One region of the Planococcus sp. PAMC 21323 genome, then DNA from elsewhere that is predicted to be linked to it. Evidence: a T-box and tRNA genes for the amino acid it is inferred to sense, from the RefSeq annotation. Region 1 holds a T-box; the other holds one or more tRNA genes.
What was found. The T-box of region 1 lies ahead of alaS (alanine--tRNA ligase). A T-box ahead of a tRNA ligase gene usually reads a tRNA of that ligase, here a tRNA-Ala.
Positions count from the first base shown of each region.

Region 1 (15,497 bases):
TTTTTGATATCGTGAATCATCCCGTTCAATTGTATCTACCGTACTAGTCGGCAAAGCCTCGATCATTTTAATCGCTGAAAATCCGATTGCTGCACCAATTTCAAGTATATTTAAAGGCTGTTGAACTTTTAACAACTCAACAAGTTCTCCAATTCCTTGATTTTCCATTATGGGTACATGATGTGCGACAGCATAGTCCTGAATTGCTTGTAGCGTTGCGGATAATTGATTGTTCACCATACAAGAAAGCTCCTTTTCGACTCAGCAAAAATTACTTCAAATATTATCATAAAAAGAGAAGGAAAGCGAGGACGCTTCCTTCTCGTTGATATTAATTGCCGATATGTTCATCTCGGTTAACCAAATGTTGTTCATACGTTTTAGCAAAATAGTTTTTGCCTTCCTTATCGGCTAAGAAATAAAAGTATTCGGTTTCGGCTGGGTCAAGCACTGCATCAATCGAGGATACTCCAGCATTTGCGATTGGTCCTGGTGGCAGCCCCTTGTTTTTATAGGTGCTGTAAGGATGCTCAAATTCGTAATCTGTATTAAACAAACGATCTTTATGTTCACCCATTGCATAAAGTACTGTCGGATCTGTTTGCAACGGCATATCGATTTCTAAACGATTGTAGAAGACGCTTGCAATGGTTTGACGATCTGATTGCGCTGTTGCTTCTTCTTCTAATAAAGAAGCAAATGTTAACAACCAATGTGGAGAACGTTCCATTTCTTCTAAAATTGATTGGTATTGCATAACATTTGTTTGAGTTGTACTAAGCATTTGCTCGATCAGTACAGTTAGCGGTGGGTTTTCTTCGTATATAGGATATGTTGCAGGAAATAAATACCCCTCAAGTGCATAACGAATATTTTCTCCAAGTATTTCATCTGTCAACAAATCAGGATACTTGATCATTAGCTCTTCAATATATGCAGGATCATTGATTTTCGCTAAAAATTCTTCCGCTGTAAAGTCGGTATTTTTAGCGATCACATTTTCCGCAATTTCTTCTACTGTTAAGCCTTCCGGAACACTAATGGTATAGAGAGGTTCGTGGTACACTTTACCCGTTTTTAAACTCTCTGTAATTTCATCCAATGTCATCGATTGAACTAAGTCATACGTGCCTGCTTGAAACTCGGATTCATTTTTAAACTTCACATAGTATTTATAAATCCTAGCATCTGCAATCACGCCGTTTTCTTCAAGCAATGCCGCGATACCGTCCAAACTTGAACCGATTGGTACTTCAACTGTAATAATTTCCTCAGAATCCGGATCAACTGGTTCTAATGCATTGGAGATGTAATTATAAGTTTGAAAGCCTGCAATTCCTAAAATGATTAATAGGACTAGCGCAATAATAAATACGATGCGTCGGACGACTCTCACTTCCTTTTTCTTTTCTTTCATGCGATCAAACATGATCTCTTTTTTTGTCTGTTTTTCCACGGGTTTTCCCCCTAGCTTTTCTCTTATACAGAAGTTGAACTATTTTTGTACAACTTCTATTAGTATACAAGAAAAGTGCACAAAAGAAAAAGGCGGAATCAACAATCAATTCCGCCCTTTACATTTTAAAGCTCTTCGTTTTCTTCTTCTTCTTCGTCAAGGAACGTGTTTAGCATTTCTTCAATCATGTCCCATTCTTCATCAGTTTCTACTGGGCGAAGTTCTCCGCCACCTACTGTAGCTTCTTCTGACTCAGGGTTTTCAGTGAATGAAGATGCATGAATTTCAATTTCGCCTTCTTCATCTTCTTCAGCGCCAACTGGGAAATACAAAACATATGATTTTCCGAAGTCTGCTGACTCAAATGTAAATAGTACTTCAAATAATTGCTCGTTGCCGTTTTCATCAACGACCGTAATGTGTTCTTGTCCGTGTTCCATTTACGTCACCTCATTATTTTTTAAAATCAAGATAACCTTGCAGTATCATTACTGCTGCCATCTTGTCGATCACTTTTTTACGATTTTTACGGCTGACATCTGCGGAGATCAACATCTTCTCTGCTGCTGATGTCGTTAACCGTTCATCCCAAAGCACCACCGGTATACTATACGCTTCTTTAAGCAAAGCTGCAAACTTTTCGGACGCTTGAGCCCGTGGTCCAATTGAATTGTTCATGTTTTTCGGATAACCAACTACCGCTTCGGTCACTTCATACTGTTTAATCAGTTCACCAAGGCGTTCCATTCCGAATTCTTCTATTGCTTCATTGATTTTGATGGTTTCAATCCCCTGGGCTGTCCACCCCATCGGGTCACTAATAGCGACTCCAATTGTTTTTGAACCAACATCAAGTCCTATTATGCGCATCATTATTCCTCGTTATTCTTTTTAATATAGAACTTAACAAGTTCTTCCAGAATTTCATCCCGTTCCAGTTTGCGAATCATATTACGCGCATCCTGATGGCGAGGAATATAAGCCGGATCACCTGACAATAAATAGCCGACAATCTGGTTGATCGGGTTATAGCCTTTTTCTTCAAGTGCTGAATGTACCTGAAGCATTACTTGCTTGACTTCTTTTTCCATCGACTCATCAGACGAATCGAATTTCATTGTGCGATCAAATGAACTCACGACAAGCACCTCGCTTTCGGATTTTAAATACAAATAATTGCTCCTGCTGTCTGTTTTTCATTATAACCGATAGCGTGGATTTATTAAACTTATTTAACTAAGCTATAAACCGATTTTAGTGCTTCTTCTAATTTACTTACATCTTTTGCGCCTGCCATCGCCATATCTGGGCGACCGCCACCTTTACCGCCACATAGTTCTGCTACGTGTTTAACGATCTGTCCTGCGTGATAATCTCCGCCTGCCAAGTCTTTTGTAACTCCAGCTGCAAGCATTACTTTATCACCATCTTTAGCACCAAGTACAATAACGGCTTTTTCCATTTTCGATTTCAAATCGTCCATTGTCTGGCGCAATTGGTTATTATCCTTAGCTTCTACTTGGACTGATAAGACTGTAATATCGCCAACTTTTTGAGCTGCATCTAAAATACCTGCTGATTGCGCGTTAGTGATTTTCGCTAACAAAGATTCATTTTCACGTTGTAATGATTTCATCTCAGTTTGAACAGTTTGTACTTTTTGTACGATGTCTCTTGGAGATGACTTTAATAATCCAGCTGCGCTTTCTAAGACCTTTTCACTATCTTTTAAGTTCTCATATGCGCCTTTTCCTGTCACAGCTTCAATTCTGCGAATACCTGCACCAATACCGCCTTCAGAAACGATTTTAAATAAGCCGATTTCAGATGTATTTATTACATGGACACCGCCGCATAATTCTAGCGAATAACCACCAATTTCTACAACACGCACAACATCTCCGTATTTTTCACCGAACAATGCCATTGCGCCCATTTCTTTTGCTTCTTGTAAGTTATGGTAGCCTGTTTGAACAGTAATGCCTTCCCATACTTTTTCGTTAACGATTTGTTCAATCGTTTCAAGTTCTTCTTTTGTAACTTGACCAAAGTGAGAAAAGTCAAAACGTAGACGATCTGGACCAACATATGATCCTGCTTGATTGACATGAGTCCCTAAAACATCTTTTAGCGCTTGGTGTAATAAATGTGTTGCTGTATGATTTTTCACCGTGTGACGACGCTCAGAAGCATCTACTTGCGCAAGCACTGCTGATTTCGTCAGTTCTCCTGTTTCAATGCGTACAGAATGCAAGTTTTGTCCATTTGGCGCCTTTTTAACATTTAATACAGATGCTTGAACCGAATCATTGCTCAAAGTTCCGCGATCGGCAATTTGACCGCCGCTTTCTGCATAAAATGGTGTTTGATCCAAAATAACTTGCACTTCTTCGCCTTCTTGCGCACTATCAACTAGCTCACCGTCTTTAATAATGAACCGTACATTAGCGTCCGCTACCGTTTGGTTATAGCCTATAAATTCGCTGGATTCTTTAATGTTCCCTAATACTTCGGATTGTGATTGCATTGAATTAACGTTTTGACGCGCATTTCGCGCACGATCACGCTGTTCTTGCATAGCAGCTTCAAACCCTTTGTGATCGACAGCCATGCCTTCTTCTTCTGCGTACTCCTCAGTCAATTCTACTGGGAAACCATACGTATCATAAAGACGGAAAGCATCTTCACCTGGAATTTCTTTATGGCCAGCTGCTTTTTGTTTTTCAATCACAGAAGATAAAATCGTTAATCCATCATGAAGCGTTTCATGGAAGCGTTGCTCTTCTAATTTCATCACGCGAATAATAAAGTCCTGTTTGTCGTGAACTTCTGGATAAAAACTCTTCATCACGTCTCCAACAACTGGTACTAAATCGTACATAAACGGTTGTTCAACACCTAGTTTTTTCGCGAACCGAACAGCGCGACGCAATAAACGGCGCAATACGTATCCGCGACCTTCGTTAGAAGGCAACGCTCCGTCACCAATCGCAAATGCTACCGTACGGATATGGTCAGCAATTACTTTAAACGCCATGTCCATTTCAGCATTTTCACCGTATTTCTTACCAGAAATTTCTTCTGTTTTTTTGATAATTGGAATAAACAAATCTGTATCGTAGTTTGTTGGAACGTCTTGAGCGACACAAGCCATACGCTCTAAACCCATTCCTGTATCAATGTTTTGCTTTGGAAGTAATGTATAGGTGTGATCTGGGTTGTGGTTAAATTGTGAAAAGACCAAATTCCAGATTTCTAAATAACGTTCATTTTCTCCACCTGGATATAATTCAGGATCGTTCATATCGTTGCCATAGCTCTCGCCACGATCGTAGAAGATTTCAGAGTTTGGACCACTTGGACCTTCTCCAATATCCCAGAAGTTTCCTTCTAAACGAATAATACGTTCAGCTGGAACACCTACTTCATTCAACCAAATTGCATATGCTTCTTCGTCTTCCGGGTGAATTGTTACCGATAATTTATCCGCGTCGAAACCAATCCATTTGTCGTCTGTTAAAAATTCCCAAGCCCAGTGAATCGCTTCGGTTTTAAAGTATTCACCTATCGAGAAGTTCCCAAGCATTTCGAAAAATGTATGGTGGCGTGCCGTCTTCCCAACGTTTTCGATATCGTTCGTACGAATCGATTTTTGTGCATTGACGATACGTGGATTATTTGGAATCACTCGTCCATCAAAATATTTTTTTAATGTTGCCACTCCACTGTTAATCCATAAAAGCGATGGATCTTCAAAAGGGACTAATGGTGCACTCGGCTCCTGGTCGTGACCTTTTTCTTTAAAGAAATCAATATACATTTGTCTAATGTCTTCTGCTTTTAAGTTTTTCATCTTTTTTCCTCCTCTAAAATATAAAAAGCCCCCATCCCAAAAAAGGGACGAAGGCTTTATTCGCGGTACCACCCTAGTTACACAAAGCTGGTGGCAATGTGTCTCTCGAACACCTTAACGCGGTTCAACGGCAGGGATTAGTTGCACTCCGGAGTAGCTTTCTAAAATCGAATGTCGTCGGGACCTTTCAGCCTAGGGTCCTGTTTCTGTTCGAATGCGATTTTATACTGTCTCCATCAATGTGTTTGTCTATCAGTCTAATTTGAATTATAGAAAAAGCTTTGCGTGATGTCAATAGTGACACTTTAATTGGATAGTGTTACTGCGTAAACCAACTTCGCTTTCCTGCGGGCTTGCGCCAAACTAACTCGGCCTTAACGTCCGAGTGGATTTCGGCACTTCGCTATCCCGCGGGAGTCTCCGTTGCTTTACTTCGTAACTTACATAATAAGTATTTATATGAAATTTATTTTTCATCAAAAACAGGAAACCGTATTCTAAATTACGGTTTCCTTTGTATGTTGTATAAATTTCAAAAATCTACTCAAGCTTCCATAAACTTTTGCGGAGTAATGCCTTCCATGCCGATCATTGGGTGAATGGCGTGGGCGTTTTCGGTTGTTAAGCTGACTGGGCCGCTTTGTTTTGTTTCTTCTTGTTGTTTTGTTTGCTGTTCAGTTTTCGGTTCTTCTGTCGTGACCGCTAGACGACTTTGCAAGGTTGTCATGCGCTGCGTGTCATCTGTTCGTTCAACACCATAGCGGAATGCTCCTGGGTCCCCGCATAGCACGAGAAAGTCTTTACTGCGGGTAATTCCTGTATAAAGCAAATTACGTCGCAACATTTTCATATAGCCTCGAACAATCGGCATAATAACAGTTGGAAACTCCGAGCCTTGCGATTTATGGATTGAACAACAGTAAGCTAATGTTAATTGGTTTAAGTCACTTCGTTCGTAAGTAACTTCGATGCCATCAAAGGAAGCCACTAACATATCTTGTTTTTCAACCGTTTCTTTCGCTTTCATGATAGCAACAACTTCACCCATATCCCCGTTAAAGACATTGCTTTCAGGTTGATTGACCAGTTGTAATATTTTATCACCTATGCGGTAGGTGATGTCCCCGAACACTAGCTCTTTTCGTTTACCATCAGGATTTGGGTTGACCATTTCTTGAATCAGGCGGTTTAAAGCATCAATTCCAGCAGGTCCTTTGTACATGGGTGCTAGCACTTGAATGTCTTTAATCGAATGCCCTTTGGATAAAGCGCTTTTCACAACTTTTTCAACAACTAAAGGAATTTGATCAGCGCCGGCTTTTATAAAAGAACGGTCTGCAGTTTTCGCTGTAATGTCTTCTGGCAATTGCCCATTTTTCATTTGGTGCGCGAGTTCTATTATCGATGAACCTGAAGATTGTCGGTAAATGTCGGTTAATTCTACTGTTGGAATACGTTTTGATTCGAGTAAATCTCGCAATACTTGTCCTGGTCCAACGGGCGGCAATTGATCTTGGTCCCCGACGAAAATCAATTGTGCATCTTCTGGCACTGCTTTTAATAATTGATGGGCAAGCCACGTATCGACCATTGACATTTCATCAATAATGATCAACTTGCCTTCAATTTCCTTCTCTGTTTCCTCATCTTTTTCTTGGCCGTTAAAGCCGAGTAAGCGGTGAATCGTCATGGCCGGTAGCTCAGTTGATTCACTCAAGCGCTTGGCCGCACGTCCTGTTGGCGCAGCGAGTATGATTGGAAACGGCTCTTGTTTTTTCGCGTATTCTTTTGGATCGAGTGACAACCCGTGCAGCTCGGCATAAATTTCTACCAGTCCCCGAACGACCGTCGTTTTCCCTGTTCCCGGCCCACCTGTCAAAATCATAACCGATGAATTGATGCTGCTTTCAATTGCGTCCACTTGTGTTTCGGCGTAATTAACCCCTAGCCGCTCTTCCGCTTCACCGAGTGCTTTTCGAACTTCTGAACTCGGGAACTTTGTGCGTGATTCCTGTTCTAATAATAAGGTCTCTAATTTCGTTGCGATACCGACTTCTGAGTAATAAAGAGATGGCAAATAAAGCCGGGTTTCTTCTCCAGCTACTTTTCCTTCTTCATTTAACTCGATTGCCGCTTTAGAGATTGCCTCAATCGGAATCTCTGCTTGCTGACGCGCTTCAAGCAATTCTTTAACCATAGGAATTAAGGTCTTCGCATCGACATACACATGTCCATCCGATAGCGAAGCTTGATTCAAGATATGTAAAATAGATGCCTTAATTCGATCCGGGTGACTGCCTGTAATGCCTAGCTTCATCCCCAGTTCATCGGCACGTTGAAAACCAATTCCTTCAATTTCTTCAATCAATTGAAAGGGGTTTTTCGTTAAAATATCAATCGTTTCTTCTCGATATGCTTGATAAATACGCATACCAATTTGTGGACCAAAGCCCCAATCATTTAATTGAATCATCACACGTTCAAGCCCTAAGTTCATTTGAAGCGTTGCGCGGATGGTGTCTTTTTTGTCATCGGACAAACGCGGAACTTTATCTAAGGAATCCGGGTCTTCTAAAATCTTTTTAATAGCATCTTTGCCTAATTTTTTCACGATCGTTTCCGCTGTTTTCCGACCAATGCCATTAAACATATCACTCGATAAATAATGAATGATACCTTGTTCGGTTTCAGGTACTTCTTTCGTAAAAGTTTCCACTTGAAATTGAACGCCGTAACGCGGATGATTTTTTACGACACCTGTAAAACGGTATTGCTCTTCAAGTGTCAGCATTGGGAAATAGCCCGATACAATGATTTCTTTTTCGGTATAAGGGGTGTTGGTTTCTTGGATCTTTACTTTCGCGATGGAGAATAAATTTTGGGGATTATGAAAAATCGAGACGACAGGACGCCCTAATACAAATTGTTTTTCTTCTTGAAATAAATCGATTTGTCCGGTCATGTCTGTCGTCTCCTTTTCATGGAACTATTCTAAAGTTGTTGCGATCATATCGTAAGCATAGCGTGCCATTTCGTTGCGCTCATCTAATGTATAAGCTTGTTTCAAGTGATGCATAGCGTCTTCTTTACGATTTGTTGAAACTGCATAAAGAACACCTAAATTATAATGTGCATCCGAATGATTCGGATCTCTTTGGATCACTTCTAAAAATTGTGGTTCTGCTAGTTCAAATAATTCCATAGAAGCTAAGCTAATGCCATAGCTCAAACGTGCTTGAACATCTGTTTCATCCAATTCAACTGCACGTTGCAGATATGGTAATGCTAATTTTGGCTGTTCCATTTTTTCAAAACATTTGCCAATCATGAAATGCGCATCTGCGCCTTCAATTTCATATTGTAACGCTTTTTCGTAAAGCTTTATCGCTTCTGAATAGCGCTCTGAATTAAAATACAAGTTTGCTAAGCCGTAAAAAGCAGTCGCAGATGTTTCATCTAGCGTAATCGCTTTTTGGAAAAAGCGTTCTGCACGATCAATTTCATCCATCGACGTTAATACGTGGCCAAAGTTAATATAGCCTAGCGGATTTTCTGGCTGCTCTTCTATTGCTTGTGTAAATGCCTTTATCGCTTGTTCTGTATCGCCTTCTTGTAAGGCTTGTATACCAATTTCGTTATAATTCATTGCTGTCTCTCCCATTAGCCTACATATTCCAATCGTGCACCATTTTTAAAAACGTGATCGATGGTTCCGCCACCCAAGCATTCTTCGCCGTCATAAAAGACTACAGCCTGACCAGGTGTAATTGCGCGTACCGGTTCTGCAAACGTGACGATCGCTGTTTCACCTTTAAATTCTACAGATACACCGACATCTTGCTGACGGTAACGGAATTTTGCTGTGCATTCCAAAATGCCGCTCGGTGGTGTATTGGATGTGAAACTTAAGTTTACCGCAGTTAAGCTATCTGAGAAAAGAGCATCATGATGAATATTTTGTCCAACGTATAATACGTTGCGCTCTAAATCTTTTCCAATAACAAACCACGGATCTCCTGCCCCGCCGATACCAAGTCCTTGGCGTTGGCCAATTGTATAATACATTAAGCCGTCATGCGAACCCATTTTAACGCCTTCTAAAGTTTCCATTTGACCCGGTTGCGCTGGCAAATATTGACCTAAGAACTCTTTAAAATTTCGTTCTCCAATAAAACAAATACCGGTCGAATCTTTTTTCGTTGCTGTTGCAAGTCCTGCTTCAAGCGCAATTTCACGGACTTTTTTCTTTTCCATGTGACCGATTGGGAACATCACTTTCGACAATTGACTTTGGTCTAATTGATTTAAAAAGTACGTTTGGTCTTTATTATTGTCTATGCCGCGCAACATTTTCGTTTCGCCATTTTCACTATGCGCTACTTGTGCATAATGACCAGTTGCTAAATAATCAGCACCTAAGCTTAATGCATGTTCTAGAAATGCTTTAAATTTAATTTCTTTATTGCACATAACATCCGGGTTTGGCGTGCGGCCTGCTTTGTATTCTTCTAAGAAATACGTGAAAACTTTGTCCCAATATTGTTTTTCAAAATTTACTGCGTAATACGGAATGCCAATTTGGTTACAAACGCGAATGACGTCTTCGTAATCTTCTGTAGCTGTACAGACGCCATTTTCATCGGTGTCATCCCAGTTTTTCATGAAGATGCCAATAACATCATAACCTTGTTCTTTTAATAAATAAGCGGCAACTGAAGAGTCTACCCCTCCGGACATGCCAACAACTACTCGTGTATCTTGTGGTGCTTTTGTCATTTTATTCACCTTTTCATTTTAATGCCAAACGCTGGCTGATTTGCGCTGTCTTTTCGGCAGCTTGCTCAATATTTTCAGACGTTAACCCTAATCCGAAGCTAAATCGAATGGAATTGCGAAGTTCAGCAGCTTGTTCGCCGTACATGGCAACGAGCACATGTGAAGGATCGATTGAACCCGCTGTACACGCTGAACCACTTGAAGCTGAAATTCCTGCCAAATCCAAGTTGATTAAAAACGATTCGATCTCAATGCCTGAAATACTGAGATTCAAAATATGTGGCATCAGATTACTGCCATTTTCTTTATAGTCGACGTTTTGTTTATCCAAAACGGTTTTAAAAATTGTTTTGTATTGCTCGTAAGCTGCGGTTTTTTCTTTCATTGTCGCTAATGCAATTTCTGCTGCTTTCGCAAACGCTGAAATCGCCGGTACGTTTTCCGTTCCGGCGCGACGTTTACGTTCTTGCTCTCCTCCGTATAAAAGTGGAGATAATGCCGTTCCTTTTCGTTGATATAAAAAGCCAACGCCTTTAGGTCCGTTCAGTTTATGCGCAGAAACTGATAATAAATCGACGTTTAACGAGTTGACATCGATTGGCAATATACCAAAAGCTTGAACTGCATCCGTATGGAAAGTCACATCAGTATCTTTTAGCAACGCACCAATCTCGGCAATCGGCTGAATCGTTCCAACTTCATTATTGCCCATCATAATCGATACTAGAATTGTATCGTCCCGGAGCTCGTTTTTCACGTCTTCTGCTCGCACACAACCATTTTCACCCACAGGTAAATAAGTTACGTCGTAACCTTCACGTTCTAATTTTTCACAAGCATGCAATACCGCATGGTGTTCAATAACAGTCGTAATAATATGTTTCCCACTCTTTTTTGCAGCAGTGCCAAAAATCGCTAAGTTATCCGCCTCTGTTCCACCATTAGTAAAGATGATTTCATTGTCATCCGCGTGAATGCTGTTAGCTAGTAATTTACGCGCATCGTCTAACACTTTACGTGCTGCTCTACCAGTCGAATGAATACTTGAAGGATTGCCATAAACAGAGCCTAGTGCTTCAGAAAAAGTAGTAATCACTTCTGGGTGCATCGGTGAAGTCGCTGCGTGGTCTAAATAAATTCGATTCATGATTTTTTAACTCCTTATATATAATACATATAGTTATCAGTTTCATCGTTTTCAGCGTTTGCTAAATCTTCGATTGTGGTCGTATCTAAAACATTTTTCACAGCATCGCGAATGCGCACCCATAGCTCTCGCTGAGGTTGCTTTTCATCTTCGATGCCTTCAACTGGCTGAATCGGTCCTTCAAGAACACGAATCACGTCTCCAGCGGAAATATCTCTTGGGTGGCGCGCCAGCATGTAGCCGCCATATGCCCCGCGGACACTCTTCACTAATCCCGAATTTCGCAACGGGCCTACTAATTGCTCTAAATAAGCTTCAGAAAGCTCATTTTCAGCCGCAATTTTGCGTAGCGGCAACGGGCCTTCTCCGTAATGTTTTCCAAGATCGATCATAATTGTTAGACCGTAACGGCCTTTGGTTGAAATTTTCATGAGTACACCTCTAAGTTAATGATTTAAATTAATTTTGACTTTGTTTGCTAATATACGTTATGGAACAAACTAGTTGCGACTCTTATGGAAAAACGTTGCTAGTTTGAGAAGCGACATTTAACAGAATAATGCTAATAATACATCATAAAATCGCCGGTTTATCTACCTTTATTCTTCAAAACAGTATATCATAATTCGACTCAAATGGACTTGCAATGACTTTTGAAACTTCAACCGCTATACTAATAGAACGAATGTACGAAAGGAGTTTTTTTATGCACAATGAACCTCTAGCTTTTCGTATGCGACCTCGAACCATCGATGAAGTCGTTGGACAAAAAGACGTAATTGGACCGCATACCGCTTTATATAAAATGATTAGCAACGGTCATGTTCCGTCGATGCTGTTGTATGGTGAACCTGGAATTGGTAAAACTTCCATTGCTCACGCTATCGCAGGGACCTCAAATTTACCTTTTATCGCTTTGAATGCCACAACTTCTGGCAAGAAAGATGTCGAAGAAGTTGTTAAAGAAGCTCGGATGACTGGTAAAGTGCTGTTATTTCTTGATGAAATCCATCGCTTTAATAAATTACAACAAGATGCACTCCTACCGCACGTTGAGAGCGGATCCATTGTCTTAATTGGTGCGACGACTGAAAATCCATTTCACGACGTGAATCCCGCGATCCGTTCGCGTTGCGGTGAAATCAAACAGTTAAAACGATTATCTCACGAAGACATTGTGCAACTTTTAAACACTGCCTTAAACGAACCCAAACGGGGACTTGGCAATGAACAAATCGAGATTTCTGAAAAGCAAGTAGAGCGTATTGCAGAAGGCACAAACGGTGACGCCAGAAAAGCATTGACGATGCTAGAGTCGATTGTCATCGCGTCTGACGAAATTAATGGGAAATTTATTGTTGAAGATCAAATGGTTGAGCAAATGATCAAACGCGTTGGTGTGTTTGGCGATAAAAAAGGATCTCATTTTTTTAACTTACTTTCTGCTTTGCAGAAATCAGTGCGTGGTAGCGACGTCAATGCCGCGATGTATTATTTGGCGCACTTGCTTGAGAATGGAGACTTAACGGCTGTTACAAGACGTTTACTTGTTATGGCTTATGAAGACATTGGACTTGCCAATCCAGCAGTGGGTAGCCATGTTCTTGCAGCGTGCCAAGCAGCTGATCGTCTTGGTCTGCCAGAAGCTCGCATTCCCCTTGCACAAGCAGTAGCTGAAATGTGTCTTTCTGAAAAATCCAATTCTGCCTATAAAGCGATTGATGCCGCGACTAGCGCCATTAACAAAGGCGAAGTCGGTGATATTCCAATGCATTTGCGTGATACGCATTACGCTGGAAGCACAGAGCTTGGACATGGTGGCTACCGCTACCCACACGACACACCAATTGGTTCATTTGGCGGCTGGGCCGATCAAGATTATTTACCGAAAGAAGTTAAAAAAGCTGAGTTTTACAAACCAGTCATTGCTGGTGAAGAAAAGAAATTTGCTGGAATTTATGAAAAGCTAAAAAGCTTCCGTAAAAATAAAAAATAGCAGTATGTGAAAAATTATAAACGTACTAAAATAAAAAGCTGTTTCCTAAATGGGAAATGGCTTTTTCATTTTCTATTAAATTACATAGAAAAACCGGCTCATGAAAAGAGCCGGCTGCGAATTAATTCATTCGAACACGTGAAATCGGAATGGATTTGGTAATGTCGTTAACAACCCAGCTCGCAGCGATCAAACCAACTGCTGAAGGAGTAAATGCATTCGAAGACGGCGGCATTTGTGCTTTGCGGATAGCGGCATCTGGTTTACCTACCGTGTCAACAACGTCTTCGCGTACTATGATTGGACTTTCATCTGAAAAAATAACTGGAATACCTTTGTAAATGCCGTTTTTGCGTAATTTTTTACGGATAATTTTCGCTAACGGGTCTGTATGTGTTTTTGAAATATCGGCAATTTTAAAGCGTGTCGGATCGGTTTTATTGGCCGCTCCCATACTCGCAATAATTTTAATGCCACGTTTATAACACTCTTCCATTAAATGAACTTTATAAATCATCGTATCCGATGCATCAATTACATAATCGGGATTATAACTGAAAAATTCTTCGCATGTTTCTTCTGTATAGAACATATGCAAAGAAATAACTTTACACTCGGTATTGATGTCGGCGATGCGATCTTTCATCACACCTGCTTTAGATTGTCCAACAGTTGATAAATTGGCAACAAGCTGACGATTAATATTGGTAATATCAACGTTATCCTTGTCCACTAGAATAATCGTGCCTACACCACTTCGTGCACATGCTTCAGCTGCGAATGAACCAACGCCTCCGATTCCTAGAATAGCCACTGTTGAATTTTTTAATAAATCGATTCCTTCTTTTCCTACTGCTAACTCGTTTCTTGAGAACTGATGTAACATTAGAGCCACTGCCTTTCAAAGTTGATACGCATAATAGGGATTATACACATAAAAAATCCCTTAAACAATAAATTGTTTAAGGGATAAAAATGATTTTTTTAGTAAGAATCCCAATCGTGCCGTCTTTGTTGTTGCGCATCGTTTGAACCCGCTGAAAGCAGGTGGGTGACCTCTTCACCACTTATAACTTCCCGTTAAGGCATGTTAGCCATGGTAAAATGCGATCTCCCGACGACATAATGTTGGGTCAAAATCGAATTGCTTAAAACGAACACATCAGGATTCTCTATAAACTTATGTTAGCACACCTTTTTTGTATAAACAAGCTTTTTACACTATTACTTTTTAATTATTCTGAATGTTTAAAGATAGGCTCAATTCCTCAAGTTGTGCGCTAGAAACTGGACTCGGCGCAGCTGTCAGCAAATCACTCGCACTTGCCGTTTTCGGGAAAGCGATTGTATCACGTAAGTTTGTGCGCCCTGCTAGTAACATAACAAGACGATCTAATCCAAATGCAATTCCACCATGCGGAGGAGTTCCGTACTCGAAAGCTTCCATTAAGAAACCGAATTGTTCGTTGGCTTCTTCTTTACTAAAGCCAAGCACTTCAAACATTTGCTCTTGGATTTCACGACGATAGATTCGTGCCGATCCCCCGCCTAGCTCATAACCGTTTAACACTAAGTCATAGGCTTGCGCACGAACGCTTTGTGGGTCGGTTGCTAGTTTGTCTAAGTCTTCCTCAAACGGCATTGTGAATGGATGGTGAGCTGCATAATAACGACCATCTTTTTCATCGTATTCAAGCAATGGCCAGTCTGTGATCCATAGGAATTTATACACCGAGTTGTCTATCAACCCTAATTCTTTACCAAATTTCAATCGAAGTGCGCCAAGTGCATCTGCAACTACTGATTTCTTGTCTGCAACAAACAATAATAAGTCGCCTGCTTCTGCTTGTGCACGGTCTGTTAACGCAGTTGCTGCTTCGCCTTCGAAGAATTTAGCAATTGGTCCTTTGACGCCTTCTTCTTCCACTTTCAACCAAGCAAGTCCTTTTGCCCCGTAAACTGCTGCAAAAGCACCTAGCGCATCAATATCTTTACGAGAATAATTAGCCGCTTGTCCTTTAACGTTGATCAATTTGACTTGACCGCCGTTTTCAATGGCGCCTGTAAATACTTTAAATGCCGAATCTTTTACTAGATCCGAGACATCCGTTAACTCTAAACCAAAACGTACGTCTGGTTTGTCTGAACCAAAACGGTCCATCGCTTCTGTATAGCTCATGCGTTGGAAAGTTGGTTCGATGTCGATTTTTTTCACATCTTTCATCATTTGAACCATAAGGCGTTCGTTCATGCCAATAATATCTTCCAT
Region 1 covers NZ_CP009129.1:1,266,415-1,281,911, reverse strand. Annotated here, with positions in the region: gene PLANO_RS06470 (O-methyltransferase) at 1-240, opposite strand, end outside; gene mltG (endolytic transglycosylase MltG) at 332-1,456, opposite strand; gene PLANO_RS06460 (DUF1292 domain-containing protein) at 1,582-1,896, opposite strand; gene ruvX (Holliday junction resolvase RuvX) at 1,910-2,326, opposite strand; gene PLANO_RS06450 (IreB family regulatory phosphoprotein) at 2,329-2,595, opposite strand; gene alaS (alanine--tRNA ligase) at 2,685-5,309, opposite strand; T-box leader at 5,350-5,558, opposite strand; gene recD2 (SF1B family DNA helicase RecD2) at 5,854-8,271, opposite strand; gene PLANO_RS06435 (tetratricopeptide repeat protein) at 8,296-8,955, opposite strand; gene mnmA (tRNA 2-thiouridine(34) synthase MnmA) at 8,970-10,085, opposite strand; gene PLANO_RS06425 (cysteine desulfurase family protein) at 10,099-11,232, opposite strand; gene cymR (cysteine metabolism transcriptional regulator CymR) at 11,247-11,663, opposite strand; gene PLANO_RS06415 (replication-associated recombination protein A) at 11,939-13,228, shown strand; gene PLANO_RS06410 (tRNA threonylcarbamoyladenosine dehydratase) at 13,350-14,114, opposite strand; RNA gene ssrS (6S RNA) at 14,218-14,400, opposite strand; gene aspS (aspartate--tRNA ligase) at 14,460-15,497, opposite strand, start outside.

Region 2 (15,497 bases), 1.2 Mb from region 1:
AGGCGTAACGATCTGGGCACTGTCTCAACGAGAGACTCGGTGAAATTATAGTACCTGTGAAGATGCAGGTTACCCGCGACAGGACGGAAAGACCCCGTGGAGCTTTACTGTAGCCTGATATTGAATTTTGGTGCAACTTGTACAGGATAGGTAGGAGCCTGAGATTCCGGAGCGCCAGCTTCGGAGGAGGCGTCAGTGGGATACTACCCTGGTTGTATTGAAATTCTAACCCACAAGCCTGATCGGCTTGGGAGACAGTGTCAGGCGGGCAGTTTGACTGGGGCGGTCGCCTCCTAAAGAGTAACGGAGGCGCCCAAAGGTTCCCTCAGAATGGTTGGAAATCATTCGTAGAGTGTAAAGGCAGAAGGGAGCTTGACTGCGAGACGTACATGTCGAGCAGGGTCGAAAGACGGGCTTAGTGATCCGGTGGTTCCGCATGGAAGGGCCATCGCTCAACGGATAAAAGCTACCCCGGGGATAACAGGCTTATCTCCCCCAAGAGTCCACATCGACGGGGAGGTTTGGCACCTCGATGTCGGCTCATCGCATCCTGGGGCTGTAGTCGGTCCCAAGGGTTGGGCTGTTCGCCCATTAAAGCGGTACGCGAGCTGGGTTCAGAACGTCGTGAGACAGTTCGGTCCCTATCCGTCGCGGGCGCAGGAAATTTGAGAGGAGCTGTCCTTAGTACGAGAGGACCGGGATGGACACACCGCTGGTGTACCAGTTGTTCTGCCAAGGGCATCGCTGGGTAGCTATGTGTGGCCGGGATAAGTGCTGAAAGCATCTAAGCACGAAGCCCCCCTCAAGATGAGATTTCCCATTGCGCAAGCAAGTAAGATCCCTCAAAGACGATGAGGTAGATAGGTTCGAGGTGGAAGCGTGGCGACACGTGCAGCTGACGAATACTAATCGATCGAGGACTTAACCAACAAATTGTAGGCGAAAATCTTGCACGTTCCAATGTCGTTTATCCAGTTTTGAGTGAACAAGCACTCAACCAAATAGTCCAGTGATGATGGCAAAGAGGCCACACCCGTTCCCATCCCGAACACGGCAGTTAAGCTCTTTTGCGCCGATGGTAGTTGGGGGTTTCCCCCTGTGAGAGTAGGACGTCGCTGGGCTATTCTATGTTTATTTTTTATTCCTAATGATTCTTTTACCTTGCTTCCATAGCTCAGCAGGTAGAGTGCTTCCATGGTAAGGAAGAGGTCACCGGTTCGAATCCGGTTGGAAGCTTTTGTTTTTTTTACAGAGTTTCTCTAAATGGAAATTAAATAAACGATTTTATTAGGCAAGGCCCCTTGGTCAAGCGGTTAAGACACCGCCCTTTCACGGCGGTAACACGGGTTCGAATCCCGTAGGGGTCACCATATCGGAGGATTAGCTCAGCTGGGAGAGCATCTGCCTTACAAGCAGAGGGTCGGCGGTTCGATCCCGTCATCCTCCACCATTTTTTCATAACTTTATACGGTGGGGTAGCGAAGTGGCTAAACGCGGCGGACTGTAAATCCGCTCCTTCGGGTTCGGCAGTTCGAATCTGCCCCCCACCACCAGTTTTCTTATCATAATTAATGGGGTATAGCCAAGCGGTAAGGCAACGGGTTTTGATCCCGTCATGCCCTGGTTCGAATCCAGGTACCCCAGCCATTTTTATTATGAGCCATTAGCTCAGTTGGTAGAGCATCTGACTTTTAATCAGAGGGTCGAAGGTTCGAATCCTTCATGGCTCATTCTTTTAACATCCTTGCGCCTGTTCAGCGCGGGGCCTTAGCTCAGCTGGGAGAGCGCCTGCCTTGCACGCAGGAGGTCAGCGGTTCGATCCCGCTAGGCTCCATTGTTCCATGTGTATTTGTACTATCCATGTGTAAAAAACCCGTATCCATTCATTTGGATACGGGTTTTTTTTAGGTTTTGATGTATTCGGATTGTGGTCTGAAGATGACGTTATTTTCTTGTTGTTCGAGTGTGTGCGCTGTCCATCCAATGATGCGCGCCACACTAAAAGTGGGTGTAAACAATTGAGTCGGCATTTTGATAGATCGCATAATCGCCGCTGCATAAAACTCTACATTGGTGTACAGTGCACGTCCGGGCTTGTGTTCGTTAAGCTTTTTAACAATATAGGCTTCTGCTGCAACTGCTAAATCGAGCCACGGATCTTCTCCTTGAAGTTCTAAACATTTTTCTCGCAAGATTACAGACCGTGGATCTTCTGTACGGTAAACTCGATGACCAAAGCCCATAATTTTTTCTCCGCTATTTAACTTGTCTTCAATAACCGGAGCAATCTGGTCTTGTGTTTTTATTTGGTCGAGTAAATCAATCACGCCTGACGGGGCACCCCCGTGAAGTGGACCTTTCATCGTGCCAAGCGCTGACGTGATGGCGGATACTATATCGGATTCGGTTGAAATGGTCACACGTGCTGCAAAAGTCGAAGCATTCATGCCGTGTTCCATTGTTAATTTTAAATAAGTTTCGAGCGCTTCTGTTTGTACAGCAGAAGGTTCTTGTTCGTTGATCATCCAAAGATAATTGGCGGTGTGACCTAAATCATCTCGTGGTTTTACGGGTTGTTGTCCGTTTTGAATGCGGTAAAAAGCAGCGGTCATTACTGGCAATGCTGCTGTTAATGCAATGGCTTGTTGTTGAGAAGACAATTGTTGAAATTCGGTATGCGTATATGCGGATACTAAGGTCCGCATTGCGTCCATTAAAGAAATCTCCTTTGGTAAAAGCTGTGAAATTAGAACAAGATGTTCTGGCAGTTTGCGATAGGAAAGCAATTGTTGTTTGATATGTTGCAATTGACGAGTGTCAGGTGACACTCCGTACCAAAGAAAATAAGCAGTTTCCTCAAATGACTTTCCTTGAATAACTGTGTTTACAAGTTCGCCACGATAGCGCAATTCACCTATATCTCCATCCACAGAAGCAATCGCAGTTTGAACAGCTACTACACCTTTTAATCCTTTTTGAAACATGTAAAACGCCTCCTTTTCTTTTAGTTTACTCCTCTAGATTGATAAAAAAAATTAAAGATATATAATTAAGACAATTAAGAATATTAATCGAAATGAGGGGTGTTATGGAAGTTCAATGGTTGAGAACCTTTGTGGATGCGGCAGAAACCTTGAATTTCAGAAAAACGTCAGAGCGTCTGTTAATGTCGCAGCCTAGTGTGACCGTTCATATTCGATTATTGGAGGAAAGTTTAGGAATTTCTTTATTCAAGCGGAGCCATAACCGAGTTTCTTTAACAGAAGAAGGGCGTCATTTTAAAGAGAAAGCCGAAAAAGTAATAGCGCAATTAGATGGTAGTGTGGAAGAATTACACGCTTACGCTCAAGGGTACCGAAAAAAATGGACATTGGCGATTTCTCCTTTAATGGCCGAAACGGTTTTGCCTTATGTACTGCGGTCTTTTACAGAACAACATCCAGAAGTCGAGTTTATAATCCGTGTGGAAGAATCAGAAGCTATAGAGGACTTAGTTGAATCAGAAGAAGTGTCTGCTGGAATTTCTGCTCTAGCACCTATTGGTCGGACGATTGAACCACTTGTGGTTTATGATGACCCTTTGTTATTTATTTTGCCAAGAGATGCTTATGATGATGAAACGGGACCAGCGATTTCAGTCGAAGACACCTTGCGGAACTCGATCTTGTTTACGCATCATCATCCTGTTTTTTGGGAAGAGTTGTTAGAGAAGTTACGCTTACACATGCCCGGTATTCGAACAATGAAAGTCACACAAGCGCATATTGTAAAACGTTTTATTCAAGAAGGGCTCGGCACATCATTTTTACCCAAATCAATGGTGCGACGAGAATTGGTGGAAGGCCGTTTAATGGAAGCGCATTTCGATTTATTTCCACTGCCCACGGTCTCTACTTATTTTTTAGCCAAACAAATGGGAGTGCTAGAACAAGATTTTTTGGAGCGCATTCAGTCAGTATACTTTACTTAAAAAGGAGAGGTCAGCATGATTATAGAAGCAGATGGCGTTCGATTGCGGTTATTAAAAAGAGATGATTTTGAAGCGTTATGGGCTTTGTATACGCCGAAAATTTTTGAGCATATGCTCAATCAAGTTGAGGTGTTTGAAGATATGGTGGCGTGGTTAGAAGCGGGGATGAACCAGTCGAATGTACTTATTTTTGCTGTGGAAAATCCTGAAACGTCGGAAATCGTCGGAACTACACGTATATATGCAATTGATGAAACCAATAAAAGCTGTGAGATGGGTGCAACATTTTATGCACTGTCAGCACAACGGACACATGTTAACACAACAGTTAAACGCGCATTACTCAGCTATTGCTTTGAAGAACGGGGCATGATTCGTGTTCAGTTTAAGACAGATGCTGAAAATATACGGTCGCAGAAGGCGATTGAACGCATTGGGGCAGTTAAAGAAGGTGTGTTGCGAAACGAGCGAATTCGCTCAAATGGCAAGCCGAGAGACGCAGTTGTCTACTCAATTATTGATAAAGAGTGGCCAAAAGTGAAAAAAGATTTGACGAAAAAAGCGAATAAATATACGTAAAATTGTGCAGTTGAGCCAAAGAGACCTTAGCGGTTACAATAAGTCTATCTTGCTAAGGGGGTATAAAATAATGAATAAATTAAATATTTCTATTATCGGAGTTCCAATGGATCACGGTCAAAATCGTCGTGGTGTTGATATGGGACCAAGCGCTATCCGTTATGCAGGTGTTGTAGACCGCATCGAAGAGTTAGGCCATCGCGTTACAGATGAAGGGGACATCCAGATTGGTCAAACAGACGGCAGTGTAGATACTGATACAAACTTACGCAACTTGAAAGCGATTACTGAAGCAACAGAAGCACTTGGCGATAAAGTATTTACCGTAGCAGAAGCGGGTAATTTCCCGTTAGTACTAGGCGGCGATCACAGTATTGCAATCGGTACACTTGCTGGGATTTCAGAACGCCACGAAAACTTAGGCGTTATTTGGTATGATGCACACGCAGATATGAACACAAGCGATACGTCACCATCAGGCAATATCCACGGCATGCCGCTTGCAGCAAGCTTTGGACATGGTCATGAAAAGTTGACGAATATTCGCGGCTATTCACCAAAAGTAAAACCTGAAAACATCGTCATCATTGGAGCACGTTCAGTTGACCCAGGCGAGCGTGAATTGATCAAAGAACACGGAATCCGCGTTTACAGCATGCACGAAATTGATAAAATGGGTATGCATGCAGTCATCGAAGATTCGATCCGTTATTTGAAAGAAGAACGCAAAACAGATGCGGTTCACTTGTCACTCGATCTTGATGGCATTGATCCAATGTACACACCAGGCGTCGGCACACCAGTTCCAGGTGGCATTAGCTACCGCGAAAGTCATTTAGCAATGGAAATGTTGTATGATGCAGACATTATTACTTCTGCTGAATTCGTAGAAGTTAACCCGATTCTTGACGAGAAAAACAAAACTGCTGATGTAGCTGTTGCGTTGATCGGTTCATTGTTCGGCGAAAAATTAATGTAATAGCAAGTAGGTGAAAGCCTATTAGACTGTAGATTGACTCAATTGAGTTGTCTGCAGTCTTTTTTGTTTTTCATCGTTTTTGGTTATCAAAATAAAAATAGCAAAAACTAGCAACTTTTTAAAGTGACAATCGTTTAAAAATAAGATGGATTTATTTGGGTATTGTCTGATACGATAGAATAAGAAAAAATAAGTGAAACTTTTTCAATAGAGATACGTATATAAAGTACAGCCGCATAGGCGGAGGGAAATGAGATCATGGATGCGTTAGTTAATAAACGAATAGCGAAAGTAATAAAAGGCGATCAGAACGCATTCGCCGAAATCGTGGAGCTTTACCAGCACCAGCTTTATCATATTTGTTACCGTATGCTTGGCAATAAGCAAGAAGCAGAAGATATTGCTCAAGAAGCTTTTATGCGTGCGTATGTTAATATTCGCACGTTTGATCAGAATCGGAAATTTTCAACCTGGTTGTACCGGATCGCTACCAATTTATGCATCGACCGAATCCGCAAGAAAAAGCCGGATTATCATTTAGATGCTGAAGTGCGCGGGACGGAAGGCTTGAATATGTATTCGAAAATTGCCAATGATGACGAACTTCCAGAAGAAGAGCTAATGAGGATGGAAGTTCAAGAGCGTGTACAGTACGAAATCAGTCGCTTGCCAGATAAGTACCGTGCCGCTATTGTATTAAAGTATATTGAAGAATTGCCACTTGCGGAAATCAGTGAAATTCTGGATTTGCCATTAGGAACGGTAAAGACGCGTATACACCGAGGGCGAGAAGCTCTTCGCAAGCAATTGAGCAATTTGTAGGAGGCGAGCACGATGAATACGTGTCCGGAAAACGTGTTAGAGTTAATGAATCATTACCTTGATGGGGATATTAATCCAAGCGAGGAAAAACAATTAAAAGAGCATTTGGAAAGCTGTAGCGATTGCAGAGAGCAGTACCAGGCTTTAAGTAAAACTGTTGCGTTTATCCAAAGTGCTTCCCATATACAAGCGCCTTCTGACTTTGTCCAAAAGACAATGGGCCGCCTACCGAAAGAAAGACAGCGTGCGGGTGTTCAGCGTTGGTTAAGAAGACACCCGATGCTTGCTGCTGCCGCGCTGTTTTGTCTGTTAATGAGCACAGCGTTGTTTTCAAACTTTAATGACGATCAACAGTTTTCATTTACGAAGCAACCGAATTTAGTTGTAGAAGGACAGACTGTTATTGTTCCTGAAGGGGAAACAGTGGTAGGCAATTTAACTGTACGTAATGGTGATTTACGAGTAGAAGGTGAGCTTCAAGGCGATGTTACAATCGTTAATGGTCAGTATATGGCATCGAGCGGTGTTATTACCGGAGAAGTAGAAGAAATTGATAAAGCTTTTGAATGGTTATGGTATACCATTAAAGAAGGATTTAAAGATGCAGCCTCTATTTTTGAAACAAATGACAATCAAACAAACGAATAAACCTCAGGTGGTAGACAAAAGAATTGTTATGTTAGTTAACGAACGACTATTCATCTTATCCTCTATACGGGATCCTTCGCTCCATGCGGACGCTTTCCGCGGACGAAGCGCTGAGCCTCCTCGTCGCAAGCTCCTGCGGGGTCTCATCACTCCGTTTTTCCGCAGGAGTCGCCGCATTGCGCTTCGGATCCGTGTGTGATTACTCATTAATCTTCTTGAAAAGTAGATTCGCTGGTTACTCTCTCTAATTAGAGCTATATGCCAACAGCCGTTCTGGCCACGAAGACTCCCGTGGGATAGCGAAAGCTGAAGACCCCGCAGGAACGTTAGTGACGAGGAGGCTGAAGCTGAGCCCACAGGAAAGCGTAGTGGCTAGAACGGTTGTGGGTATACACAACGATACATTTTGAATAGACTTTGTCTACAATCTATAAACCCATCCTCTCCTAAAGGATGGGTTTTTTCTATGAAGGCAAGCCCAATTCACTTGTGATATACTAAATGTATATGCAGATGTAGAAAAGCGAGGGTTGCAGATGCCTTTTTTTGAAAGTTTAACAGACCAAACATCATTTAGACTTCTAGGGAATATCATCGACATTTTATTGGTTTGGTTCGTTGTTTATAAATTGATAACAGTCATCAAAGGGACAAAAGCCGTTCAATTGCTGAAAGGAATCTTTGTCATTATTATTGCACGCCTCGTGACGCAAGCGCTCAACCTAGAAACACTGGGTTGGATTATGCAACAGGTATTGGAATGGGGCTTTTTAGCAATCATTATTATTTTCCAACCAGAGCTGCGTCGTGCACTTGAACAGCTTGGTCGTGGGAGATTGTTCTCCAGCAGTACGTTGAACGAAGAATCTGAACGCAACCGATTGATCGAAGCAATGTCCAAGTCTGTTAGTTATATGGCCAAACGTCGAATCGGAGCATTAATATCGATTGAACGCGAAACTGGTTTGAGCGAATATATTGAAACGGGAATACCGATGAATTCAGACCTGACATCTGAACTGATGATTAATTTATTCATTCCGAATACGCCGTTGCACGATGGAGCGGTAGTTGTTCAAAAAAACCGGATTGCCGCAGCCGCTTGTTATTTGCCGCTGTCTGAAAGTCCGTTTATTTCAAAAGAGCTTGGAACACGTCACCGTGCCGCTCTTGGCATTAGTGAAGTAACCGATGCGATTACAATAGTCGTGTCAGAGGAAACAGGCGCCATTAGTTTAACAGCAAATGGTGATTTGCACCGTAATTTATCACTTGAAGACTTTGAAGTAAAGCTGCGCCGGATTTGGTTCGGCGTAGCACAGCAAGAAGTCGCTTCTTCTTGGTGGAATTGGAGGAGGAAAAAGAATGGATAAGATGATGGACAATCGCTGGTTTTTACGTATTACGGCGCTGTTGTTAGCCTTCCTTTTGTTTTTCTCCGTTCAAGCGGATGACAATTCCACGGGGTCAACGGACACGAGTCGCGTGTCGGAAGTGATTGAAGATGTAGAAATTGAGGTATACCATGATAATGATCTCATGGTTAGCGGTGTGCCAAAAACGGCTGACTTGCATTTAACGGGTGCAGTTAGCATTGTTCAAGCTGCTCGACAGTTAGAAGATTTTACGTTGTTTGTGGATTTGCGTAATTTGCCGCTCGGCGAACACCAAGTCCCGATTCAAACTGAAAATGTCTCGGAACAATTAACAACGCGTGTAGATCCAGCTTTTGTCAATGTAGTAATTGAAGAGCGGGTCTCGCAGGAATTCCGGATTGACCCAGATATTAATGATCGCATGCTGGCAGAAGGCTTTGTTTTAGATAAAGTCACGGTCGACCCAGAAACTGTTATTGTGACAGGACCTAAAAGTATGATCGACGCAATCAGCTTTGTAAAAGCCACGGTTTCCGGAGAGCAAGGTGTAAGTGAATCTTTTACAACCCCGGCAAGTGTACGTGTACTAGCAGAAGATTTAACGAAACTGGAAAATGCGGAAATCGAACCGGAAGAAGTTGAAGTCTCTGTGAAAGTTGTCGAATACAGCAAAACAGTACCTGTTAGAATTGAACCAACTGGAGAAGTTCGAGCAGGAATTCGTATCAACAACTGGACTACAGCCACCAACGAAATCCGGATTTTCGGTCCGAAAACAGTGGTCGATGAAATTACAGAATATGTAGTGGAAGCGGACGCAAAAAGCATCACAGCTGAAGATAGTACAATAGACGTCGAGTTAAAAATTCCGTCTGGCGCTTCAGCAGTTTCACCAGCTCAAATAACGGTAGAAGCAGAAGTGTTAAGTGATGATTCTGCACAGCTACCAGTAGACTAATAAATAAAAAAACAACTAAAAAAATAGTAGCAACTGACTGAAGGAGCGAATAGTTAAATGGGAAAATATTTTGGAACTGATGGAGTACGAGGAGTTGCCAATAGCGAGCTAACACCTGAACTAGCTTTTAGATTAGGACGTATAGGTGGATATATTTTAACACAAAGCGCGAAAGACAAACCGAAAGTACTGATTGGCCGTGATACACGAATTTCAGGTGAAATGTTAGAAGGCGCTTTGGCTGCCGGACTATTATCTGTTGGAGCGGAAGTGATGCGCCTCGGCGTTATTAGTACTCCAGGCGTTTCGTATTTGACGCGTGTCATGAGTGCAGAAGCGGGCGTGATGATTTCAGCTTCACATAATCCTGTAGAAGACAATGGCATTAAATTCTTCGGTTCAGACGGCTTTAAATTGTCGGATGCACAAGAAGCAGAAATTGAAGCATTACTAGATAGCGATGAAGACACTTTGCCACGCCCAACTGGCGGCGATCTTGGAAGCATTACGGATTATTTTGAAGGCGGACAAAAATACCTTCAATACTTAAAACAAACAGTTGATGAAGAATTCGACGGCATCTTAGTAGCGCTTGATTGTGCACACGGTGCAACGTCTACACTCGCGACGCATGTATTTGCTGACTTGGATGCAGACATCACATCAATGGGGGCTTCACCAAACGGCTTGAACATTAACGCTGGAGTAGGTTCTACGCATCCTGAGAAATTAGCAGAGCTGGTCCTTGAAAAAGGTGCAGATATTGGCTTAGCATTTGATGGAGACGGCGATCGCCTGATTGCAGTAGATGAAAAAGGAAATATCGTAGACGGCGACCAAATTATGTACATTTGTGCGAAGCATTTGTATTCAGAAGGTCGTTTGAAAAAAGATACAGTTGTTTCAACGGTAATGAGCAATATGGGCTTTTACAAAGCATTGGAAAGCCATGGCATGAAGAGCAACAAAACAGCTGTTGGTGACCGTTACGTAGTAGAAGAAATGCGGAAAAATGAATACAACTTGGGCGGCGAACAATCAGGTCACATCATTTTCCTTGATTACAATACAACGGGTGATGGCTTGTTAACAGGTCTTCAGTTGGTTAATATCATGAAAATTACTGGCAAGAAGTTGTCTGAATTGGCGTCTGAAATGACGATTTTCCCACAAAAGCTTGTAAATATTCGTGTGACGGATAAACATGCGGTAACAGACAATGCGAAAGTGGCAGAAGTTATTGCAGAAGTTGAAACAGAAATGAATGGCAACGGCCGTGTGCTTGTGCGTCCTTCAGGTACCGAGCCATTGGTACGTATTATGGTAGAAGCAGCTTCAGCAGAAGACTGCGAAAACTATGTAGAACGCATTGCAGTGGTTGTACGCAGCGAAATGGGTTTAAACTAATCAAATCAAAGGTTTCTAGTCCGTGAGCATCTTTGCTTACGGGCTTTTGTTTGTCTAAGAGTGTTGGATAAACGTATTTTCCGAAGCTTATCGCACGACTCCGTGGGGTGGGAATCGAGCGATATGTTTCTCCAAATACGAAGGTAGCTTATTTTTTTAGTTATGTTGGTTCTTTAATCGAGTTTTTGGGTAAATGAGTGGAAAGGGTAAACGAAGAAAGCGCTCCAGGCGGACGCTTTCTTCTGAGTGTAGCTCTCTAGCTATTCCGCAAAGTAGCTACGCTTTCCTGCGGGCTTGCGCCGAACTAACTCGGGCTATGCGCCCGAGTGGATTTCGGCACTTCGCTATCCCGCGGGAGTCTCCGCTATTTTGCTACATAGCTTTTAGGAGAGTGGTTTTAGAAATAGCAAAAGCGATAAAACTAACAACAATCCATATTACATCAAATTTTTAAAGTGGAGATAATGGATATAGGCAGACAAATAGACCAGTATACGGAAAAAGGTGATAAAATAGACCTAAATGACTATCTGCTTTAATTGACGTGATTGTGTTGAGACTGTATGATAGTAAAGTCGGTTTACGACCACTGGAAAAGGAGGATAGAAGTTGAGTGAGAGAAAAACAATTATAGCGCCTGTACTGGAGAAATTGGACGGACAAGTCATCTCTAGTAGACGAGGAGAAGGAGTATCGAATTTTCGGCGGATCCCTTCCGGCCATGAAGCCTGGTCGTGATGTCCATTCTTAAAACAATCGAGCGATCGATTGGACAACAAGATGGATAGGCTCAAACAAAAGTGTTTGCGAAAGACATAAACACTTACTTGATTTAAACAAATGGAGGAATTTAATTATGTGTGGAATTGTAGGATATATTGGTGAAAATGATTCAAAGGAAATTTTGTTAAAAGGCTTAGAGCGTTTGGAATACCGCGGTTATGATTCAGCAGGAATTGCAGTTCGTAACGGCAGTGGCGTAAAAGTATTTAAAGAAAAAGGACGTATCGCGGATTTACGCGGCGTTGTCGAAAATGATGTTATGGGTTCAACTGGAATCGGCCATACACGTTGGGCGACTCACGGTAAACCAACTCGTGCGAATGCTCACCCGCATCAAAACACTTCTGACCGTTTTACACTTGTGCATAACGGCGTAATCGAAAACTATCACCACATTCAGCGCGATTATTTGGCTGACGTGGAAATGGAGTCAGATACGGATACAGAGATTATCGTTCAATTGATTGGTAAATTTGTTGAAGAAGGCATGACAACTCAAGAAGCATTTACTAAAGCTCTTACTTTATTGAAGGGTTCATATGCGATTGCGTTGCTTGATGCTGAAGAAGAACAAACGATTTTTGTAGCGAAAAACAAAAGCCCGCTATTAGTTGGACTTGGCGAAGACTTTAACGTTATCGCATCAGATGCAATGGCAATGTTGCAATTGACTGATCAGTTTGTTGAATTGATGGACCAAGAAATCGTTATCGTTCGCAAAGACAGTGTCGATATTTTAACAATGGATGGCAAGTCGGTTAGCCGTTTGCCGTTCACTGCAGAAATTGACATGAGCGATATTGAAAAAGGCACATACCCGCATTATATGTTGAAAGAAATTGACGAGCAGCCAGCAGTTGTCCGCAAAATCGTTCAAGCATATCAAAATGAAAATGATAAATTGACAATCAAACCTGAAATTTTAGAAGCGATGCAAGCGGCTGACCGTATTCACATTATTGCGGCTGGAACGAGCTACCACGCTGGATTAATTGGTAAAGAATATATTGAAAAACTAGCAGGCATTCCGGTAGAAGTGCATGTATCAAGTGAATTTGGTTATAACATGCCATTGTTATCGGAAAATCCATTGTTCATCTTTATTTCTCAATCAGGTGAGACAGCGGATAGCCGTCAAGTGTTGGTGAAAATCAAAGAGATGGGTCATGCGTCATTAACAATTACAAACGTTGCAGGATCTACACTTTCACGTGAGTCTGACCATACGTTATTGTTGTTTGCAGGCCCTGAAATTGCGGTTGCTTCTACAAAAGCATATACAGCGCAATTGGCTGTGTTGTCGATTTTAGCAGCTGTAACAGCTGAAGCACGTGGCATCGATATCGGATTTGACTTGGTGCAAGAACTTGGAATTGTTGCCAATGCGATTCAAGCACAAGTCGATTCAAAAGAAGAAATGGAGCAAATTGCGACAGATTTCTTGTCGACAACACGCAACTGCTTCTTTATCGGCCGCGTAATGGATTATTTCGTTGGACTTGAAGGTTCATTGAAATTAAAAGAGATTTCGTATATCCAAGCAGAAGGATTTGCTGGTGGCGAATTGAAACACGGAACAATTGCATTGATCGAAGAAGGTACGCCAGTAATCGCACTTGCAACGCAAGAAGCGGTAAACTTGAACATCCGTGGTAACGTGAAAGAAGTAGCGGCACGCGGAGCAAACCCTTGTATCATTTCAATGGAGGGCTTACAAGAAGAAGGCGATAGCCTTGTCTTGCCAAAAGTGAACGAATTGCTATCACCGCTTGTATCGGTTATCCCGATGCAGTTGATCAGCTATTACGCAGCGCTTCACCGCGACTGTGACGTTGACAAGCCACGTAACTTAGCGAAATCAGTAACAGTTGAATAATAGCTTTTGTAAAATGCCCTTTTGGATACATTCCAAAAGGGCATTTTTTTGATACCCAATATTGGTGATTAATTGCCATTCTTTGTCTTAGTAAATGGTATAATTAAAGCAACATAAGAAAAGGTGTGAAACAAATGTCCTCTTTTAATGATTTTTCCAGGTACATAAGTGAAAACGCTGAATCGTTGTCAGCGGAAGTGGTTAAATCGGTTGTGCAGGAAATGAACCTGACAATTCCGGAGTGGGAAAAAGAGCGGGCTGCGGCTATGTATGTTCAGTTGCTTGGATTTTTTGGACAAGCTCTTCTCGACGGTGGACAAATTAAAGTTCCTGAAGCTTTAATTGCGTGGAGTAAGGAAAATGCGGAAATGCAAGTAGCTTCAGGTGGCGCCATTTCGGCGATTGTCGTTCGCTACCCAGCAACGCGCCAAGTGTTTTCAGAGATCTTTACGCGTTTGAGCGTGGAATTTGATTTAACGGTTGTCGAAAGCGCCAAAGCGATTCGTGCGATCAATGCAGTTCTCGATGTCAGTTTAAACGAGACTTTTTATGCGTACGAACGACTTTCGGAAAGCAAGCAAGCGGAAACGCGTGTCGAGCTATTAAATCTATCAGCACCCATTGTGCCGGTGTTAGACGATGTTGTAGTGCTGCCATTAATCGGGGTGATGGACAGTTACCGGATTGCCCATATTATGAATGATGTCATTCCAAGAGTTGCGGAGAAAAATGTGAGTCACGTAATTATCGATTTTTCCGGTGTTTTGACGATTGATGATCATGTAGCTCTATCGCTTCAGCAAATTGGCGGCACGCTTCAATTGATGGGCATTCATGTTATTATAGCGGGACTGCGACCAGACCTTGTCCAAGCAATTGTTCGGAGCGGGATTGATATGCTCGATGCAGAGACGTATGCTACGGTGAAACAAGCATTAGAAAGTGTGAATAAATAAGTAAAGCCACGTCCTTCAAGCGAAGGAGGTGGCTTTTTTTAGTCAGTTTGCGAAGCTGCTGGTTGATAGAGCAGTTCGATTTCTTCGGGTGGCAGCGGGCGGTTAAAGAAATAGCCCTGCGCTTGATTGCATTTTTTTTGTTTCAAAAATTCGAGCTGCTCGATTGTTTCAACACCTTCAGCGATAACGTTCAATTGTAAGTTATCGGCCATTTTGATAATGGTATCAACGAGTGATGCATCTTTTGGATCTGTAATAATATTACGAATAAAGTACTGGTCGATTTTCAACGTATCGACTGGGAATAGTTTTAAATAACGGAGCGATGAAAAGCCGGTTCCAAAATCATCGATCGATAAGTGAATGCCCATGGCTTTTAGTTTTTGCATCGTCGCAAGGGCGCTAGTAGAACTTTGAATAATGCTCTCAGTCAGTTCAAGCTCTAAATATTTAGGATCGAGTCCAGATTCAGAAAGTGCCACATCAACTGTTTCCATCAAATTGCATCGGGAAAATTGATGAGACGAAATATTAACCGCGACGCGAAAATATGGCAAACCTGCCTGTTGCCATGACTTGTTTTGAAGACAAGCCTCGCGCAATACAAATTCGCCTATTTGAATAATGCTACCGGTATCTTCTGCCACAGGAATAAATTCACCGGGTGAGATATTCCCAAGTTTCGGATGGACCCAGCGAACTAAAGCTTCCACACCGACTAGTTTTTCCGTTTTCAAATCAACTTGCGGTTGATAATGGATAAAAAATTCACCGTTGTCCAAGCCTTTGCGAATATCAATGGCCAGCTTCGATTTTCGAAGGGCAATTTGGTTTGATTTTTCTGTGAAAAACTGAAAATTATTTTTTCCTAGATTTTTTGCTTGTGAAAGGGCGATATCCGCATTTTTTACTAAGCTATCCAAATCAGTTCCGTCAGTTGGGAAAATGCTAATGCCGATGGAAGGGGTTACAAATAAATCTTCTTGTTGGAAGCGAAACGGTTGTTTAAACAACTCTATTATTTTTTGTGCATGAACGCTTGCTTTAAAACTATCAGTATTCGGCAATAACAATATAAACTCATCTGCACCAAGGCGAGAAATTGTATCATCAACATGAGCAATGCTCTGGAACCGCTTGGCC
Region 2 covers NZ_CP009129.1:77,169-92,665, forward strand. Annotated here, with positions in the region: rRNA gene PLANO_RS00435 (23S ribosomal RNA) at 1-929, shown strand, start outside; rRNA gene rrf (5S ribosomal RNA) at 1,006-1,121, shown strand; tRNA gene PLANO_RS00445 (tRNA-Thr) at 1,164-1,236, shown strand; tRNA gene PLANO_RS00450 (tRNA-Glu) at 1,296-1,370, shown strand; tRNA gene PLANO_RS00455 (tRNA-Val) at 1,375-1,450, shown strand; tRNA gene PLANO_RS00460 (tRNA-Tyr) at 1,470-1,553, shown strand; tRNA gene PLANO_RS00465 (tRNA-Gln) at 1,573-1,647, shown strand; tRNA gene PLANO_RS00470 (tRNA-Lys) at 1,658-1,730, shown strand; tRNA gene PLANO_RS00475 (tRNA-Ala) at 1,762-1,834, shown strand; gene PLANO_RS00480 (citrate synthase/methylcitrate synthase) at 1,905-2,984, opposite strand; gene PLANO_RS00485 (LysR family transcriptional regulator) at 3,089-3,970, shown strand; gene PLANO_RS00490 (GNAT family N-acetyltransferase) at 3,986-4,549, shown strand; gene rocF (arginase) at 4,620-5,528, shown strand; gene sigW (RNA polymerase sigma factor SigW) at 5,787-6,350, shown strand; gene PLANO_RS00505 (zf-HC2 domain-containing protein) at 6,363-6,998, shown strand; gene cdaA (diadenylate cyclase CdaA) at 7,535-8,371, shown strand; gene PLANO_RS00515 (CdaR family protein) at 8,364-9,332, shown strand; gene glmM (phosphoglucosamine mutase) at 9,390-10,739, shown strand; gene glmS (glutamine--fructose-6-phosphate transaminase (isomerizing)) at 11,596-13,398, shown strand; gene PLANO_RS00530 (STAS domain-containing protein) at 13,533-14,354, shown strand; gene PLANO_RS00535 (putative bifunctional diguanylate cyclase/phosphodiesterase) at 14,393-15,497, opposite strand, start outside.
Region 2: it encodes a tRNA-Ala, which carries the amino acid that the T-box ahead of alaS (alanine--tRNA ligase) is inferred to sense. The anticodon was not compared.